Regions from separate parts of the Micromonospora schwarzwaldensis genome, predicted to be linked through region 1. Evidence: riboswitches for the same ligand, from Rfam matches in the RefSeq annotation. Region 1 holds a riboswitch; each other region holds the start of a gene.
What was found. A riboswitch is a leader RNA that binds a small molecule or an ion and turns the genes downstream of it on or off. The one in region 1 is predicted to bind cyclic di-AMP.
Positions count from the first base shown of each region.

Region 2: linked by a shared signal. The riboswitch ahead of VKK44_RS05360 (coiled-coil domain-containing protein) and the one ahead of VKK44_RS28355 (C40 family peptidase) in region 1 are both predicted to bind cyclic di-AMP.
Region 3: linked by a shared signal. The riboswitch ahead of VKK44_RS26070 (coiled-coil domain-containing protein) and the one ahead of VKK44_RS28355 (C40 family peptidase) in region 1 are both predicted to bind cyclic di-AMP.
Region 4: linked by a shared signal. The riboswitch ahead of VKK44_RS18625 (C39 family peptidase) and the one ahead of VKK44_RS28355 (C40 family peptidase) in region 1 are both predicted to bind cyclic di-AMP.

Region 1 is NZ_CP154796.1:6,478,714-6,482,740, reverse strand. Features, by position in the region: gene VKK44_RS28365 (C40 family peptidase) at 1-105, shown strand, start outside; gene VKK44_RS28360 (N-acetylmuramoyl-L-alanine amidase) at 165-2,198, opposite strand; cyclic di-AMP (ydaO/yuaA leader) riboswitch at 2,432-2,569, shown strand; gene VKK44_RS28355 (C40 family peptidase) at 2,638-3,615, shown strand; gene dcd (dCTP deaminase) at 3,688-4,027, opposite strand, start outside.
Region 2 is NZ_CP154796.1:1,101,388-1,105,414, forward strand. Features, by position in the region: gene VKK44_RS05355 (SRPBCC family protein) at 1-275, shown strand, start outside; gene VKK44_RS05360 (coiled-coil domain-containing protein) at 344-1,429, opposite strand; cyclic di-AMP (ydaO/yuaA leader) riboswitch at 1,435-1,564, opposite strand; gene VKK44_RS05365 (cation diffusion facilitator family transporter) at 1,707-2,621, opposite strand; gene VKK44_RS05370 (HelD family protein) at 2,699-4,027, opposite strand, start outside.
Region 3 is NZ_CP154796.1:6,006,868-6,010,894, forward strand. Features, by position in the region: gene VKK44_RS26060 (metal-sensitive transcriptional regulator) at 1-176, shown strand, start outside; gene VKK44_RS26065 (YibE/F family protein) at 372-1,679, shown strand; cyclic di-AMP (ydaO/yuaA leader) riboswitch at 1,834-1,964, shown strand; gene VKK44_RS26070 (coiled-coil domain-containing protein) at 1,969-2,994, shown strand; gene VKK44_RS26075 (carbonic anhydrase) at 3,050-3,703, opposite strand; gene VKK44_RS26080 (helix-turn-helix transcriptional regulator) at 3,874-4,027, shown strand, end outside.
Region 4 is NZ_CP154796.1:4,391,996-4,396,022, reverse strand. Features, by position in the region: gene VKK44_RS18635 (hypothetical protein) at 1-398, shown strand, start outside; gene VKK44_RS18630 (hypothetical protein) at 548-1,312, shown strand; cyclic di-AMP (ydaO/yuaA leader) riboswitch at 1,640-1,780, shown strand; gene VKK44_RS18625 (C39 family peptidase) at 1,940-2,833, shown strand; gene VKK44_RS18620 (hypothetical protein) at 2,894-3,448, opposite strand.

The DNA.
Region 1 (4,027 bases):
TACCTGGGCAACGGTCTGATGGTGCACGCGCCGCGGACCGGTAAACCGGTCCAGGTGGCGAAGGTGGAGTACATGCCGGTCGCGGGCTACCGCCGGCCGTACTGATCGAGTCGTGACGAAGGCCCCCGGTCCGAAGCGGACCGGGGGCCTTCCCTGTCGGACCGTCAGCGCGGCGCGCCGAGCGGCGACGGCAGGATCAGCACGTCGTCGAGATTCACGAACATGATCCGGTGGCCGAACTGGACCTGCACGTAGCGGTTCGTGCCGCGGACCACGGTGCGGTCACCGGGGACGGAGCCGTCGAAGGAGACCGCCCGGTAGTACTCGCCCGGCAGCACGCCGCCCACCGCGTACCGCTGGCCGGCCGCGAACGTGTACTGGAGCGGGGAGATGGCCTGGTACGGGATGGTCTCCGGGTAGGCGGCCTGCTCGGGGTAGGCGCGACCGTACACCGGAACGGTGGCCCTGCCGGGGCGCGGCGTCACCACGAAGCCGGTGGCCCACTTCGCGGTGGGCGCGTCGGCCGGGTTGTGGAACCACGCCTTCTGGCCGAGGTACCAGATCGCGGTCCAGTCGCCCTGCCGGCCGGCCACCGCGTACGTCTGTCCGGCGGAGGCGCGGGCACCGTGGTCGGAGACGTACATCGTGTCCGGCGTGCCGTCCGGGCGCAGCCCGAGGTCGTTGACCAGCGGGGCGTCCGCGCTCGGCGCGGTCCGCAGCACGACCGCCGAGGAGCCGCGCGACGGGCAGGGCGCGGCCGGCGGGGTGGGCGTCGGGACGCCCGGCGGCTGCTGGTTGCAGCCGACGAACGCCGGCCGGTTGGTGGCGAAGTCCGGGTCGATGGTGACCAGCCCGGTACGCGACGTGCCGGTGGCCCGGAACGGCGCCTTCATCAGGTCGAAGTAGTGCGACCAGTCCCAGTAGGGGCCCGGGTCCCAGTGCATGCCCTTCACGGTCGGGGCGGTGGTGCCGGGCACGTTGTCGTGGCCGATGATGTGCTGCCGGTCCATCGGGATGCCGAACTTCTGCGCCAGGTACCGGACCAGCTTGGCCGAGCTGCGGTACATCGCCTCGGTGTACCAGGTGCCCTGCCCGGCGAAGCCCTCGTGTTCCAGGCCGATGGACTTGGCGTTGACGTACCAGTTGCCGGCGTGCCAGCCGACGTCCTTGGCCTTGATGTGCTGGGCGACGTAGCCGTCCACCGACCGCAGCGTGTAGTGCCAGCCCAGGTAGTCGGCGCGCTTCACCAGGTCGACGCTGGGGTTGAAGTAGCCCTCGGTGTCGTGGATGACGATGTATTCGATCTTCTGCTGCTTCGGCCGGTCGCCCAGGTCGTGGTTGCCGTAGTCGCCCGGGTCCGCGCTGAGCTGCTCGTAGGGGGCGGGGATCCACTCGCAGGCCAGCCGCACCGGGCACTCCAGCCCGTCCGGCCGCGCGGCCTGGCGCAGCCCGAGGCGGGCCAGCCCGGCACGGTCCGGCTCGGCGGCGGTGGCGGCCAGCGTGACCCGCTGCCCGTCGTCGGTGGTCCGGGCCGCGCCCTGGCCGAGCTGGTCGTAGACCTCGTCGGCGAAGGCCGCCGCCGCGTCGGACGTGTCCGCGCCGGAGTAGCGGGCCACCGCGCCGTACCAGGCCGCGGCGTCGCTGCCGGCGCCGACCGGCCCGCCCAGTGCCTTCTGGTGCGACGCCAGCAGCGCCGCGCCACCGCGGATGTTCGCGGCCGGGTCGGTGCGCAGCGTCTGCGCGTCCAGTCCGGTGAGAGTGGCGGCGGCGTCGAGCGTCTGGAGCGAGGCGGCCGGCAGCGGCGTCTCCCGTGTCGGCGCGGCGGCGGTGGCCGGGTCGAGCGTGAGCGGACGGGCGTCGTCGCCGCGCGGGTCCTCGTCCTCGTCGACGTGCGCGCTGCCCGGCGTGGCCAGGATGTGCGCGGCGTCGGTCAGGTGCATCGGGCCGTAGCCGCCGCTGGTGCTGGGCTGGCCCGGGTGGGTGTCCCACCTCGACTCCAGGTAGGAGACGCCGAGCAGCACGTTCTGCGGTACGCCGTACTCGGCCGCCGCGGCGGCGTACTGCTGCTGGCGGTCGCCGGTGGGCCGGTCCGCCTGTGGCGCGGCGCTCACCGGGCCGGTGGTGGCCAGCGCGGTGGCCGTCGCCACGGCGGCGGCGAGCAGTATCCGTCTGCTGGACGGCGGGGCTGAGAGGTGCATCGAACCTCCTGGACAGGGATGGGGGTCACTGCGTTTCCCACCCTCACGCCCGCCACCCGTGGGGGTCAATAGCTTTCTGGGCAGTAATCCGACATGAAAGAAATCTTCATTCGCGTTCGGGTGGCACATCCGATACGGAGTGTCACGGCCGTTCGGGTTGCGGATTGATAACGGGAATCCTTACTCTGGTCAATCGTCGGCCGCACGTTTCACCGTCCAACCCGGTCGGTGACGGCCCGACACCGCCGAGTCGCCCACGGGCGAGCCGGGGACCCAGGTACCTGGGGTGAATCCGCAGCCACTGCGGTAGGGCGTCTCCCTTCCCGCCCGAACCCGTCAGCTAACCCGGTAGGCGGCCAGGCAGAAGGAGTACGGACGCCCGGTGGCACACCATGCCCCGCGGCCGACGTCGAGCCGGTCGGTCGACCGGTCCGCTGTCGTGCCGCGTTCCCGCTGGTCCCGCTTCACCACCACACTCGCCGCCCTGGTCGGCGCCGCGGTCGTCCTGACCGGCGGCGCGACGGCGGCGCACGCGGAACCCTCGGTCGCCGAGATCGAGGCCCAGATCGACCGCGACTGGAACAAGCTCGAACCCGTCATCGAACAGGTCAACGCCGTGCGCGGGCAGCTCGCCGTGCGCCGCAAGCAGGCCGACGCGCTCGGCCGGCAGATCGCCCCGCTCCAGGCCCGGGTGGACGCCGCGCTCGGCCAGGTCGGCGGGCTCGCCGCCGACGCGTACAAGGGCGACAACCTCTCCACCGTCAACGCGCTGCTGGGCAGCCGTTCGCCGAGCGAGCTGGTCACCGGCCTGGAAATGCTCGACCGCTTCGCGCACCACCAGCAGGAGCAGGTCCGCGACATCGCCGCGCTGCGCGACGAGCTGGCGGCGAAGAAGAAGCCGCTGGACGCGATGGTCGCCGACCTGAGCCGCACCGAGGCCCAGCTCGCGGCGAAGAAGAAGCAGATCGACGCCGAGATCGCCAAGCTCCAGAAGCTGCGGCTCAAGGTGTACGGCAACGGTGGCGGCGGCCCGCTGCGCCCGGCCCCCTGTCCCGCCGGCTATCCCGGCGGCCCGGCCGGGGTGGCGGTCAAGTTCGCCTGCGCCCAGATCGGCAAGATCTACGTGTGGGGCGCGGCCGGCCCGGACCACTTCGACTGCTCGGGCCTCACCATGGCCGCCTGGGCGAAGGCCGGGGTCTCGCTGCCGCACAACGCCCGCCAGCAGCACGACGTGACGAAGCGGGTCAGCCGCGCCGAGCTGCGCGCCGGTGACCTGGTCTTCTACTACGGCGACCTGCACCACGTGGGGATGTACGTCGGCGACGGCTGGGTGGTGCACGCCTCCCAGTCCGGCAAGCCCATCACCATGAAGCGCGTCGACGACGGCGACATCAACAGCTACGGCCGCCCCGGCTGAGGTGCAAGGAGGGGCCCCCTGTTAACGCATTCCGCATAACAGGGAGCCCCTCCTGACAGCCACGGGTCGGCGTCAGCGGGTCGGCCAGGTGCGCCAGCTCTGCCAGGACCGGCTCGGCGTCGGGCCGCGCTGACCCTGGTAGCGCGAACCGTAGACGGCCGAGCCGTACGGGTGCTCGGCCGGCGACGAGAGCCGGAAGATGCAGAGCTGGCCGATCTTCATGCCCGGCCAGAGCGTGATCGGCAGATTCGCCACGTTGGACAGCTCCAGCGTGACGTGACCGGAGAAGCCCGGGTCGATGAAGCCGGCGGTGGAGTGGGTGAGCAGACCGAGCCGGCCCAGCGACGACTTGCCCTCCAGCCGGCCGGCCAGCTCCTCACCCAGCGAGATCACCTCCAGCGTGGAGGCGAGC
Region 2 (4,027 bases), 1.6 Mb from region 1:
AGCTCGGTCCGCTGCACTTCCCGGTCACCTACCAGGCGGACGTGTTGATCGCCACCGAGGACGAGGTGGTCACCGTCGCCCGGCAGCAGCCGGCGACCACGGTCCGCAACCACACCCGGCTGCGTGACGAGCCCGACGGCGTGGTGCGGATCGACGTGGAGATCACCCTCACCGCGCCGGCGCCGCTGTTCGGTTACGCGTTCCGCCAGGCACGGGCCGCCCACCTGGGCCTCGCCGCGCGCCTCGGCGCGACCCTGGAGGCTCGGCCGGCCTGACCGGGCGGTGTCCCCTCCGGCTCGCGTGGCGTGGCGGCACCCGGCGTGGGCCGGGTGCCGCCGTGCCGTCAGTACACCGACAGGTGCACGTGGTTGGTGTGGTCGCTGGACGGGTCGCCGTTGCCCCCGCTGTACGACTTCCAACCGCTGCTGGGCAGCCAGATCTGCTTGAACCAGATCACGTAGAGCACGGCGAGCGGGTCGGCGTTGCGCACGAAGTACGCGGCCAGGTTGTTGCCGTACGTCCGGTCGCCGCCGCTGGCCACGCCGCCGAAGCCGCTCTTCTGGGCCGCGAAGTCGCAGGCCCGGCCCTTCGGGTGCTCGCCGGAGCCGCTGGGCCGGTGGCAGGAGACGTACCGGGTGAAACCGGCGGCCTTGGCCTGTTGCAGCGCGTGCAGCGTACGCGGGGTGATGCAGCCGCTGGCCGGCGTCGGGTCGTCGACGCTGCACGACTCCGCCGGCCAGGAGCCGTCGGAGTTGCGCTTGGCCGGCTTCGCGTTCGCCGTGGAGGTGCCCCGGATGCCGCTGCCGCTGCTGCCGCCGCCGCTGCTGGCGGACGGCCGGTTGTTGGCCTCCTCCAGCGCCTGCTCGGCCTGCTCCTTGCGCTTGGCCATCACCGCGACCTGTTTGCGCTGCTCGCGGACCTCGCCGTCGAGCGCGGTACGGGTGCGGATCGCCTCGTCGCGAGTGGCGATCAGCTCGCGCAGCGTCCGGTCCTCGTGCGCGGCGACCGTCTCCAGGGCGGCGGCCCGGTCCATGAAGCCTTCCGGGCTGGTGCTGCCGAGCAGCGCCGCGGCGGTGCCCATCCGGCCGGTGCGGTACGCCACCTCGGCGATCTCACCGACCTTGGCGTCGCGTTCGGTCAGCTCCGCGTCGATCGTCACGAGTCGTTCGTTGAGCTGCTTCTGCCGGGTCACCGACCGGCTCAGTGCGGCCTTGGCCTCCAGCCAGCCCTTGCTGGCGGCGTCGAGTTTGGCGCGCAGCGCCGGCGTGCCGCCCTCGTCGTCGTCGCCGGGCGCGGCGGCGAGCGGGCTGGTCGGGGGCGCCGCCGAGGCGGGGGAGACCGGCACCGTCGCGAGGCCGAGGCTCAGCATCGCGACGAGCAGGGCCGCCATCCGGGCGGCCGTTCGTCGTTCAGGTGCCACTGGGGGCATTCACGTGTCCTTCCGTCAACCGCCGACCGGGTTAGCTGACGGGTTCGGGACGGAAGATCCCTACCGCTGACGCGGATGCACCCCACGTACGTGGTTCCCCGGCTCGCCCCGCGGGCGATTAGGCGACGGCCGCTCCGTCGGCGCCGGATGACGCCTGCGGGTCGGCCGCGACCGAGCCTACCGGCGTTGCCCGGAGCCGGCTCCGCCACCCGGAACCGAATACCGGGCAAAACCGGCATAAGTCAACAATAGCCACTCGAATTTAAGTCTGTCCTAACTACCAGCCGGTTGGGCCACAGGCACCGGCGGACGCTCCGGGTTCGATCTGCAACGTGGCGTGATCGATCGAGAAGTCCTCGTGCAGCGCGGCCCGGGCGGCGGCCAGCACGGTGGCGACCTCCGCGCCCGGATCGGTGGTCAGGTGCGCCGAGGCCACGTCCATCCCGGAGGTGAGCGTCCAGACGTGCAGGTCGTGCACCTCCGCCACGCCGGGCACGGCGGTCAGCCGGTCGTGCACGGCGGTCACCTGAAGGTGTTCCGGCGCGGCCTGCACCAGGATGCGCACCGCGGCCCGGCCGAGCCGCCAGGTGCGCGGCAGGATGAACAGGCCGATCGCCACCGCGACCAGCGGGTCGGCCCACCACCAGTCGGTGACCGCGATGACCAGCGCGGCGCCGATCACCCCGAGCGAGCCGAGCAGGTCGCCGAGCACCTCCAGGTACGCGCCGCGCAGGTTGATGCTCTCCTGGGCGCCGGAGCGCAGCAGCGCGAACGCGGCGATGTTGGCGAGCAGGCCGAGCACGGCCACCACCAGCATCGGTCCGGCGAGCACCTCCGGCGGCTCACCGAACCGGCGTACCGCCTCGATCAGGACGTAGACCGCGACGGCGCCGAGCAGCACCGCGTTGGCCAGTGCGGCGAGCACCTCCAGCCGGTAGAGCCCGAACGTGCGTTGCGGGTCGGTCCGGGCGCGTCGGGTGGCGGTGATCGCCGCGAGCGCCATGCCGATGCCGAGCACGTCGGTGAACATGTGGCCGGCGTCGGAGAGCAGCGCGAGCGAGCCGGTCGTGACAGCGGCCACCGCCTCGACCACCATCAGCACGGCGAGCAGCGCGAACGCCGCCCAGAGCCGACCGGAGTGCCGGTGCGCCGCGTTGGCCACCGCAGCGCTGTGGTCATGACCTGCGCCCACGCACCCACCCTCCCGTCCCGTTCCCCGGACGGGCCCAATCTATGCTCACATCGCTATGTGTGCAAGTGACTGGGACGTCACGCCACCGGATCGAGCGTGGTCAGGCGCTGGGTGGCCCGGGACAGCGCGACGTAGAGCGTGCGGACCCCGGAACCGGGGTCGGCCCGGATCTCGCTCGGGGCGACCAGCACCACGCCGTCGTACTCCATGCCCTTGGCCTGGAGGCTGGTGACCACCTGGAGCCGGCCGTCGCCGAGCCCGCCCAGCCAACCGGCCACCTCGTCCCGGCGCGGCACCGGCGTGATCACGCCGACCGTGCCCTCGACCTCGGCCAGCAGCACCCGGGCCGCCTCGACCGTGGCCGCCGGCAGCTCGGCCGCGGCCACGGTGCGCTCCACCGGCGGCACACCGGTGGAGCGCACCGCCTGCGGCAGCGCCAGATGCGGATACCGCCGACGGATCTCCGCCGCCGCCACCGCGAAGATCTCCGCCGAGTTGCGGTAGTTGGTGGTCAGCTCGAAGCGACGCCGGGGCCGCCGCCCCAGCGCCTGGTCACGGGCCCGGTCCAACTCCTGCGGATCGCCGGTCCAGGCGGTCTGCGCCGGATCGCCGACCACCGTCCAGGACGCCAGCCGGCCGCGCCGCCCGACCATCCGCCACTGCATCGGCGAGACGTCCTGCGACTCGTCCACCACCACGTGGGCGAAGTCGCGGTAGTCCACCGGGCGCTCCCGGGCGGCGGCCCGGGCCGCGCGCTGCCGATCGGCGTACGTGCTCAGCTCGCGCACGCCGCCGGCCAACTGGTACGGGTCCCGCTTCGGTCGGGCCCGCCGCACCGGCTTGCCGAGCAGCGCGTCCAGCTCGTCCAGCAGCGCGATGTCGGCGACGGTCAACCCGTCGGTGTCCAGCGTCCGGTACGCGTCGGTGAGCAGCCGGATCTCGGTCGCGGAGAGGACCCCGCCGGCGTACCGGCGCAGCCGCTCGGGCCGGGCCAGCCAACCCAGCACGTGACGCGGGTGCAGCCGGGGCCACCAGGCCTTGAGGAACTCGCGGAACTCCGGTCGCTCGATGATCTCGTCCTCGAACGCGGGCTGCTCCGGCAGCCGACCCACCCGCAGCGTCCTAGCCTGCCCGTAGAGCGCGGCGAGCACGGCGTCGAACGCGGCCCGGCGCACCTCGTTGCGGCGCGCGCCCCGGGTCAACGTGCGGTCCCGCACCGCGTCCAGCGCCGGCCGGTCCAGCCGCAGCAGTTCGCCGCGGTAGAGCAGGCGCAGCTCGGCCGGGGAGTCCGGCACCGCGTCCCGGGCCGCGCGCTCCAGCACCCGGCGCATCCGCAGCGAACCCTTCACGGCCGCCACCTGCGGCGGGTCGGTCCGGGTCGCCGACAGGCCCGGGAACAGCGAGCC
Region 3 (4,027 bases), 470 kb from region 1:
GCATCGACGTGCTGACCCAGATCTCCGCCATCCAGGCCGCGCTGGACAAGGTCGCGCTGGGCCTGCTCGACGGCCACGCCCGGCACTGCATGCACGAGGGCGCCGCCGAGGGCCGCGCCGACGAGATGGCGACCGAGATGATGGCCGCCGTGGGCCGCCTCATGAAGCGCGGCTGACCCCGCCGATCTTGCACTTGCGGCCCCCGACACGCCCCGTTCGTGACGTTTGCCGGGTCCACAATTACAAGATCGCGCAGGTGGGCTGGCTACCATGGCCCGGCGGCGAACCGGGCGTGGTCAGGACGCGTCCGGGCCGGCCGGTGCCCGACCGGTCCGGTGATCCGGCGCGCCGCGACCGTAGGGAGAGACGCCGTGGGCGCCGACCACACCCGTCCCGCCCCCGCCGCGCCGCCGGGCGTACGCCGGCTCCTGCTCGCGACAGTGGTGCCGCTGTTCGTGCTCACCGTGCTCGCGGCGCTGGTGCTCTGGCCCCGGGGCGGCGGCCCGGAACCGGCCGGGGCCGAGAACGTGCCGCGCCACCACGGCACGGTGACCCGGGTGGTGACCGAGCCCTGCCCGCCCACGCCGGAGGCCCCCGCGGGCGGCGGCGGCCGGTGCGGCACCGTGACCGTCACCGCGGAGCAGGGCCCGGACGCCGGCCGGCAGGTCGAGACGCCGATCCCCAACGGGCCCGGTGCGCCCCGGGTCGAGGTCGGCGACGAGGTGATCCTGGTCGAGCTGACCGACCCGGCCGACCCGTCGGTGAAGGCCTACAACATCGCCGAGCACCAGCGCGGCACGCCGCTGATCTGGCTGGTGGCGCTCTTCGCCGCCGCGATCGTGGCGTTCGGGCGCTGGCGCGGGCTGGCCGCGTTGGGCGGGCTGGTGGCGAGCTTCGCCATCCTGCTCGGTTTCGTGCTGCCCGGGATCGGCGCCGGCCGGTCCCCGCTGCCGGTGGCGATCGTCGGCGCCGCGCTGATCATGTTCGTGGTGCTCTACCTGACCCACGGGATCACCGCGCAGACGTCGGTGGCGGTGCTCGGCACGCTCGGCAGCCTGGTGATCACCGGCGTGCTGGGCACGCTGGCCACCGCCGCCACCCACCTGACCGGCTTCGGCAGCGAGGACGCCACCACGCTGTCCATGTTCCGGGGCGACGTGGACCTGCACGGGCTGCTGCTGGCCGGCATCATCATCGGCTCGCTCGGCGTGCTGGACGACGTCACGGTCACCCAGGCGGCCACCGTCACCGAGCTGGCGCACGCCAACCCCGACCTGTCCCGGCGGCAGCTCTACCGGGCGGCCACCCGGGTGGGCCGGGCGCACATCGCGTCCACGGTCAACACCATCGTGCTGGCGTACGCGGGCGCCTCGCTGCCGCTGCTGCTCCTGCTGGTCGCCGACTCCCGCCCGGTGAGCGAGATCCTGACCAGCGAGTTCCTCGCCCAGGAGATCGTCCGCAGCGCGGTGGCGACGCTCGGTCTGATCGCCGCCGTACCGCTCACCACCGCGCTGGCCGCGGTCGTGGCCACCGCCGGGCGGCGCGGACCGGCGGCCGGCGCGTCGTCGCCGTCCCCGGGCCGGCCACCGACGGCCCGCGGCGAGGCGCTGGAGGCGCTCGGCGGGACGCCGGCCGAACGGAGGTCCGGCCACCGGGGAAGTACGGATGTCGCATGGTGACACTCCGCAGCGTGACGGCCCGCCTGAAACGCGATGCTGGTCACGCTGGGCAATGTCGAATTCTCGCGATTGGTCGGCTTCCGGGCGTAGATCCCCGGTCGGCATCTCGGGTAACCTCGCTGCCGGTCACCGCCGAAGGCGCGCACCCGCGCCTGCGGTGCCGCCGCCCAATCGCCTCCGGGCGAGCCGGGGAACCAGGTACATGGGGTGAATCCGCGCGAGCGGTAGGGGCCACTTCCGTCCCGAACCCGTCAGCTAACCCGGTCGGCGGCCGACGGAAGGGAACACTGTGACGGCACCCCTGCGCCGCTGCTTGACACCCGTGGTGGCCGTGCTCGCCGCGCTCGCCGTGCTGGCCGGCCCGACCCCGGCGTCGGCGGCCCCGCACACCGCCGCCCCCAATCCCTCGGGGCACGCGGAGGACGACGACCCACCGCTGATCAGCGAGGCCGTCACCGCGGCCAACCGGGCCTACCTCCAGGCCAAGTCCAAGTTGGACAAGTCGCGCAAGCGGCAGCTCCAGCTCGCGCTGGAGGTGAAGGCGGCGCAGAACCAGCTCGACGCGCTCAGCCCGCAGGTCACCGAGATCGCCGCGCAGTCCTACCGGACCGGTCGCGTCGGCGCGATGGCGATGCTGCTGGAGAGCGACTCGCCCGACTCGTTCGTCCGCCGGGCCAGCGCCCTGGACGAGCTGAACCTGTTCAACGCGCAGCGGCTCGCCGCCATCAACGAGGTGAAGACGCGCGCCGAGCAGGCCAAGATCGCACTCGACGCCGAGGTGCGCGAGCAGGAGAAGCAGACGAACGCGATGGCCCGCGAGAAGGTCGAGGCGCAGAAGGCGCTGAAGCTCGTCGGCGGGCTGGGCTTCACCGGTGGCCTGGTCTCGGCCACCTCGCCGGTCGCCAAGATCGGCCCCGGTCGTACCGCCGACGGCGGGTGGAAGTCCGAGTCGTGCAGCGAGGACGACCCGACCACCTCCGGCTGCGTCACGCCGCGCACGCTGCACGCGTACAAGGAGGTCAAGCGCGCCGGCTTCAACCGCTTCGTGGGCTGCTACCGCCCCGGCGGGCCGTGGGAGCACCCCAAGGGCAAGGCGTGCGACTGGTCGTTGCAGAACAGCGGCTTCGCGCCGTGGCACAACAACGACACCCGCCGGTACGGCAACGAGGTGGCCGCCTTCCTCATCCGCAACGCCGACCGGCTGGGCATCTACTACGTGATCTGGAACCGGCAGATCTGGTTCCCGGCCACCGGCTGGAGTTCCTACAGCGGGCCCTCGAACCACACCGACCACGTGCACATGTCACTGCTCTGACGCGTACCCGAGAAGGGCCGCCTCCGGGCGGCCCTTCCGGGTGTCCGGCGAGCGGTCAGCCGGCGAGCGCCGGGTCCGCCGGTGCGGCCGGCGCGGGCAGCGGGCCCGGCGACTGCGCCACCGTCCGCACCTCGCCGCCGCTGAGCCGGTACGACATGCCGACCACCGCGCACGCTCCCCCGGCCACCCGCTCGGCGAGCACCGACGAGCGGGCCAGCAGGGTCTCCACGGTCTGCGCGATGTGGATGTCGATGATGCCGTCGAGTTCCGTGACCTCCTGCCGGGCGGCCCGGAGCAGGCTGGGCGAGACGGCGTCCACCACCGCGCCCAGGTGCCCGGCCGGCGCGGAGCCGGTGCGGACCGCCTCGCGGGCCGCCTGGACCGCGCCGCACGAGTCGTGGCCGAGCACCACCACGAGCGGCGTGCCGAGCACGGTCACCGCGTACTCGACGCTGCCGAGCACCTCGGGGCCGGCGGTGTGCCCGGCGGTACGCACCACGAAGAGGTCGCCGAGACCCCGGTCGAAGATGATCTCGGCGGCGAGCCGGGAGTCGGAACAGCCGACGATCACCGCGAACGGGTGCTGGCCCTCCGCGACCGCGGCCCGACGCCCGGCGTCCTGGTTCGGGTGCTGCGGCACGCCGGTGACGAACCGGTGGTTACCGGCCCGCAGTTCGGCGAGTGCCTCTTCGGGAGTGCTCGGGATCATCGCTGCTCACCTTGTCCTCGGGCGGAACGACCAGGCCGGCCGGCGGCGGTGTCGGCCTCGCGACCCACCGTCACACGGGACCGAAGGCACGTCAAGATTTCGTGATACGCATTTCAGGCATCATGACGCCACCCGCTCCGGTTCCGGCTGACTGCCCGGAACGCCATACGATGACCACCATGGCGACCACACCAGGCGAGGACGGGAGCCGCCGGCACTGGACCTTCCTCACCAACCACGGGCACGTGCTGCTGGCCATCGCGCGCAACCCCACCGCGCGGCTGCGGGACGTGGCCGACGAGGTGGGCGTCACCGAGCGGGCGG
Region 4 (4,027 bases), 2.1 Mb from region 1:
CCGCACGGATGCTGGCCAGCCTGGCCGTGGTCGTCGCCTGTTCGCTGGGGGCCGCCACGCTGCCGACCGGCGTGTCCCCGATCGCACCGGCGGTGGCCGGCCCGGTCGCCGGTCCGTCGTGCGGCCCGCCACCGGCTGGCCACACCGTCGTCGACCGGCGGGCCGACGCGATTGCCGGCGCCTCCATCGTCGGTCGGCCCGGCGACGCCGTCGTCGAGCGGCGCAGCAGCACCGTCACCGAGCGACAGGGCGTCCCCGCCGTCGATCGGCAGGGCAGCCGCGTCGACGTTCCCGAGCCGCAGCCGGCGGGCGGGGCCGTGCCCCCGACCGGGCGGCACCCGTTCCCGGCCGGCCAGCCGCCGGCACCGGCCGGTCCGCGGGCCCCGCCCGCGCGCTGACCCGCCACGGGCCCCGGCCCGTGACCGCGCCCACCGAACCTCACCCCGCACCCGCCCTCGGCGGCCCGGCGGCGCCCGGACTCCGGCCGCGCCCCGCCCCGACCGGCCGTGCGGAGTTCCCCGCCACTGTCTCCCGTGAGGTGCCGACCATGTCGCAGACCGTTCTTCTCCACTTCCTCACCGCCGTCCCCGAGGCCGCCGCCATCTGGTCGGCCCTGACCGTGCTCGCCCTCGTCCTGCTCGCCGTGCTGGTCGCGCGCCCGGAACGCGACGGCGCGGTGGACCCGGCACCCGAACCGGTCGACGTGGAGGCGCTCCACCGCGCCGACCTGACCCGGTACGCCGACGAGGTGGCGGTGGCCGCCGCCGGGGCCGCGCAGACCGCCCGCCGTCGCCGCGAGCAGTGGCTGGCCGCCCAGAGCGAGGCGGACCGGGCCTGGACCGCCTACGACGAGTCGGACGCCGCCGCCCGCCGCCTGGCCGCCGCCGGCGCGCTGCCCGCCCCGCACACGCCCCGCACCCCCGCCGAGTACGCGGCGCGCGAGCGTTGGCTGCACCGCACCGCCATGGCGGCGCACTGGCGAGGCGAGCTGACCGCCCGCCAACTCGCCGACGTGCTGGCCCGCCGCAACGGGTGGGACCCACGCCGGCACCCGGCCGAGCAGGAGATCGTGCTGGCCCGGACCATCCGCGACGGGCGGCGGGCCGGCTGGGAGGCAGCCGCCGAACGGGAGCGCCTGGCCTGGCGGGACGCCGAACTCGCCGCCGAGGCGGCCCGGACGCTCGCCGCCGAGGCGTACGCGGCCACCACGGCGCTGCGGCCGGCACCCGCGTCCCGCGTCTCGCCGGCGACCCGCCTCCCGGCCCCGGCAGCCGTACCGGGGACCCGGTGGCGTCCGGCCCGCGTCGGCTGACCGGCACGCACCGGCGCCCACGACGGGACGTCGACCGAATCGTTATCCGGAAGCGGTGACGCCGGTCACCGGTGCCGCCCACCGGTGAGCGTCCGGATCGATGGCCCCTGCTGCGCCCGCTGCCCGTTTCTCCACCCGCCGGATGTCCGCTTCCTGCCGGACGGGCGCCGACGCGACCGCTTGTCCCATAGGGGGAAGTCGGTGACCGACTGTTCCGAATCCGTAGTCGCCCACGACGTTTGCGCAGGTGAGAGCGCTTGGCAGGGCGTGTACCCACCGGTAGTGTCGGCGCGGTCCGGTGCGGTTCCCGATCGCAGATGGCGACGCCGCGCCGACCCGCCTAATCGTGCAATACGAACCGGGGACCCATCGCACCATCGGGGTGAATCCGCGAGCCACGGCCCGCGGTAGGGCGTACTTCCCGCCCGAATCCGTCAGCTAACCCGGTCGGCGGACACGGAAGGAGTTCCATCCTCGTGCCCACCACCCCCCGAACGTCCCCCCGCCTCCACGGCATCGGGGTGCCGGCGCTCGCCTGACGCGACGCCGCTTTCCGACCCCTGTCCGCCCGGCAACCCGGGCGACGTCCCGTGGCCGTTCCGCCCGCCAGCGCATGTGGGTTCCTCCATGTGCGGGGCCGGTGCGTGCCGCCCACCCCCGTGGAGGAAACCCGTGAAGCACCACCTGAAGCGCCACCTGCGTCGCCTCGCGACCCAGCGCCCGTACCAGATCATCGCCGGTTCGGCCGCGGCCCTCGTGCTGGCCGGCGGCACCGGCGCCGCGCTGACCGCCAACGACGACGCGCCGACCCGGCAGGAGAACACCGCCACGGTGGCGGAACTCGGCTCCCGCCTGGGCGACACCGCCAGCCGCAGTGAGGCACGGATCGCCGCCCCGTCGCCGAGCGCGTCACCCAGCGCCTCGCCCAGCCGCTCGCCCAGCGCGTCGCCCACGGCGTCGCCGTCGGCGAAGGTCGCCGACCCGGACACCACCCGCACGGCCAAGCCGAAGCCGCCGTCGAGCAGGGTGCTCGACTACGACTACCAGGCGCAGACCACCTACTACTACTGCGGCCCGGCCGCGGTGCGGAACGCGCTCAGCGCCACCGGCATCGAGCGCAGCCAGGACACGCTCGCCGTCGCGCTCGGCACCACCGAGATGGGCACCAACTCGGCCGAGGACACCACCCGGGTGCTCAACCAGCAGGTCAAGGGCGACCCGTACCGGACCCGCATGATCCCGGGCACGGCCACCGGGGCCCAGATCGACCGGCTCCAGGCCGACGTGGTCAACGCGGTCAGCAACGGCCGGGCCGTGGTCTCGAACGTCGTCGGGGACGCCACCGACACCGACGGCGGCTGGCACTCGTTCCCGGGCGGCCACTACATCGCCGTGGTCGGCTACAAGAACGACGGCCGGACCGTACGGATCGCCGACTCGGCCGACCCGTCGCTGCCGGCGTACTGGATCAGCACCATCGACCTGGCGAACTGGATGGCCACGCGCGGCTACTCCGCCTGACCCGTTTCCGGTACGCGCTGAAGGCCGGCACCCGCTGGGGGTGCCGGCCTTCATGCCGTCTTAGCTGTTCCAGTGCTTGGCGACCAGGTCGGTGGCCTGCTTCTCCCACTGGGCGTACGCGTCCGGGTAGGCCGACACCTGCACCGTCTGGGCGGCCTTGGTCACCGGCATGTCCTGCCAGCCGTCGACCTGCTTCAACCCCTTCAGGAACGCGAGGGTCGAGTACTCCGGGTCGGTGATCTGCTCCGGCGTGCCCCAACCCGAGGAGGGGCGCTGCTGGAACAGACCCAGCGAGTCGTGGTCGTTGCGGTCGCCGAGGTGGCCCAGGTTCTCCAGCTTCGACTCCTGCAACGCCGTCGCGATCGAGACCACCGCCGCCCGCTCCGGCAGGCCGGCCTTCTTCGTCGCGGCGATGATCGCCTTGACGTTGGCGGTCTGCTCGTCGTTGAGGGTGATCGTGGACTGCTCACCCTGCACACTCGCGACCGCGATCGGCTTGCTGGCGGTGGCGGCGTGCGCGGACTCGACGTGACCGGCGATCGGACCGGCGAACACACCACCGGTGAAAGCCAGACCAGCAATACCCAGCACACTCTTACGCAGCATCGTGTTCATGGGGAGGGCTCCATTCGGGGGTCAACGCACCGGGGGGTGCGGGCACCGTCAGGCGCACAAGAAGAAGCTCGGGGGATCCGGCTGCTCGCGGGGCGGGGGCCTCGTCGCGGCGCCGGAACTGTGTGTAACGACCGGGGGTCCACCGTCATTCCCGGGCGGGGGGCGGCGCGGGGGCGCTTGCCTTCCTCGGCCGTGCACCGGGATACAACGCCGCCACCCCGTCGACGATTCCGCCGCCAGCGTGCCGCCCACCACCGCCGAACCGGACAACCCACCCCGTGAGGCACTGGCACGCCAGGGATGTCTCACGCGCGCCCACACATCCACCGCGTTCCACTCGCCGTCCCACCAGTGTCACGTCCAGCGCCTGCAAACCTGATGGTGTGGACGGGTCAGGACGGGTGACCCGTCCACGCCATCAAGTTCGTAGCGCTGCGAGCGCAAGCAACGTCCGGCATGCCCGACGCGTCGACACCGCTCCGCGCCCAGGTTGTGGAACGACGCGGTGGTGTCTCCGGTGTCCGAGGGCAATCACCGCGTTCCATTCGCCCGGGGCGGTGCCGGCGTGCGTGGTCTCGC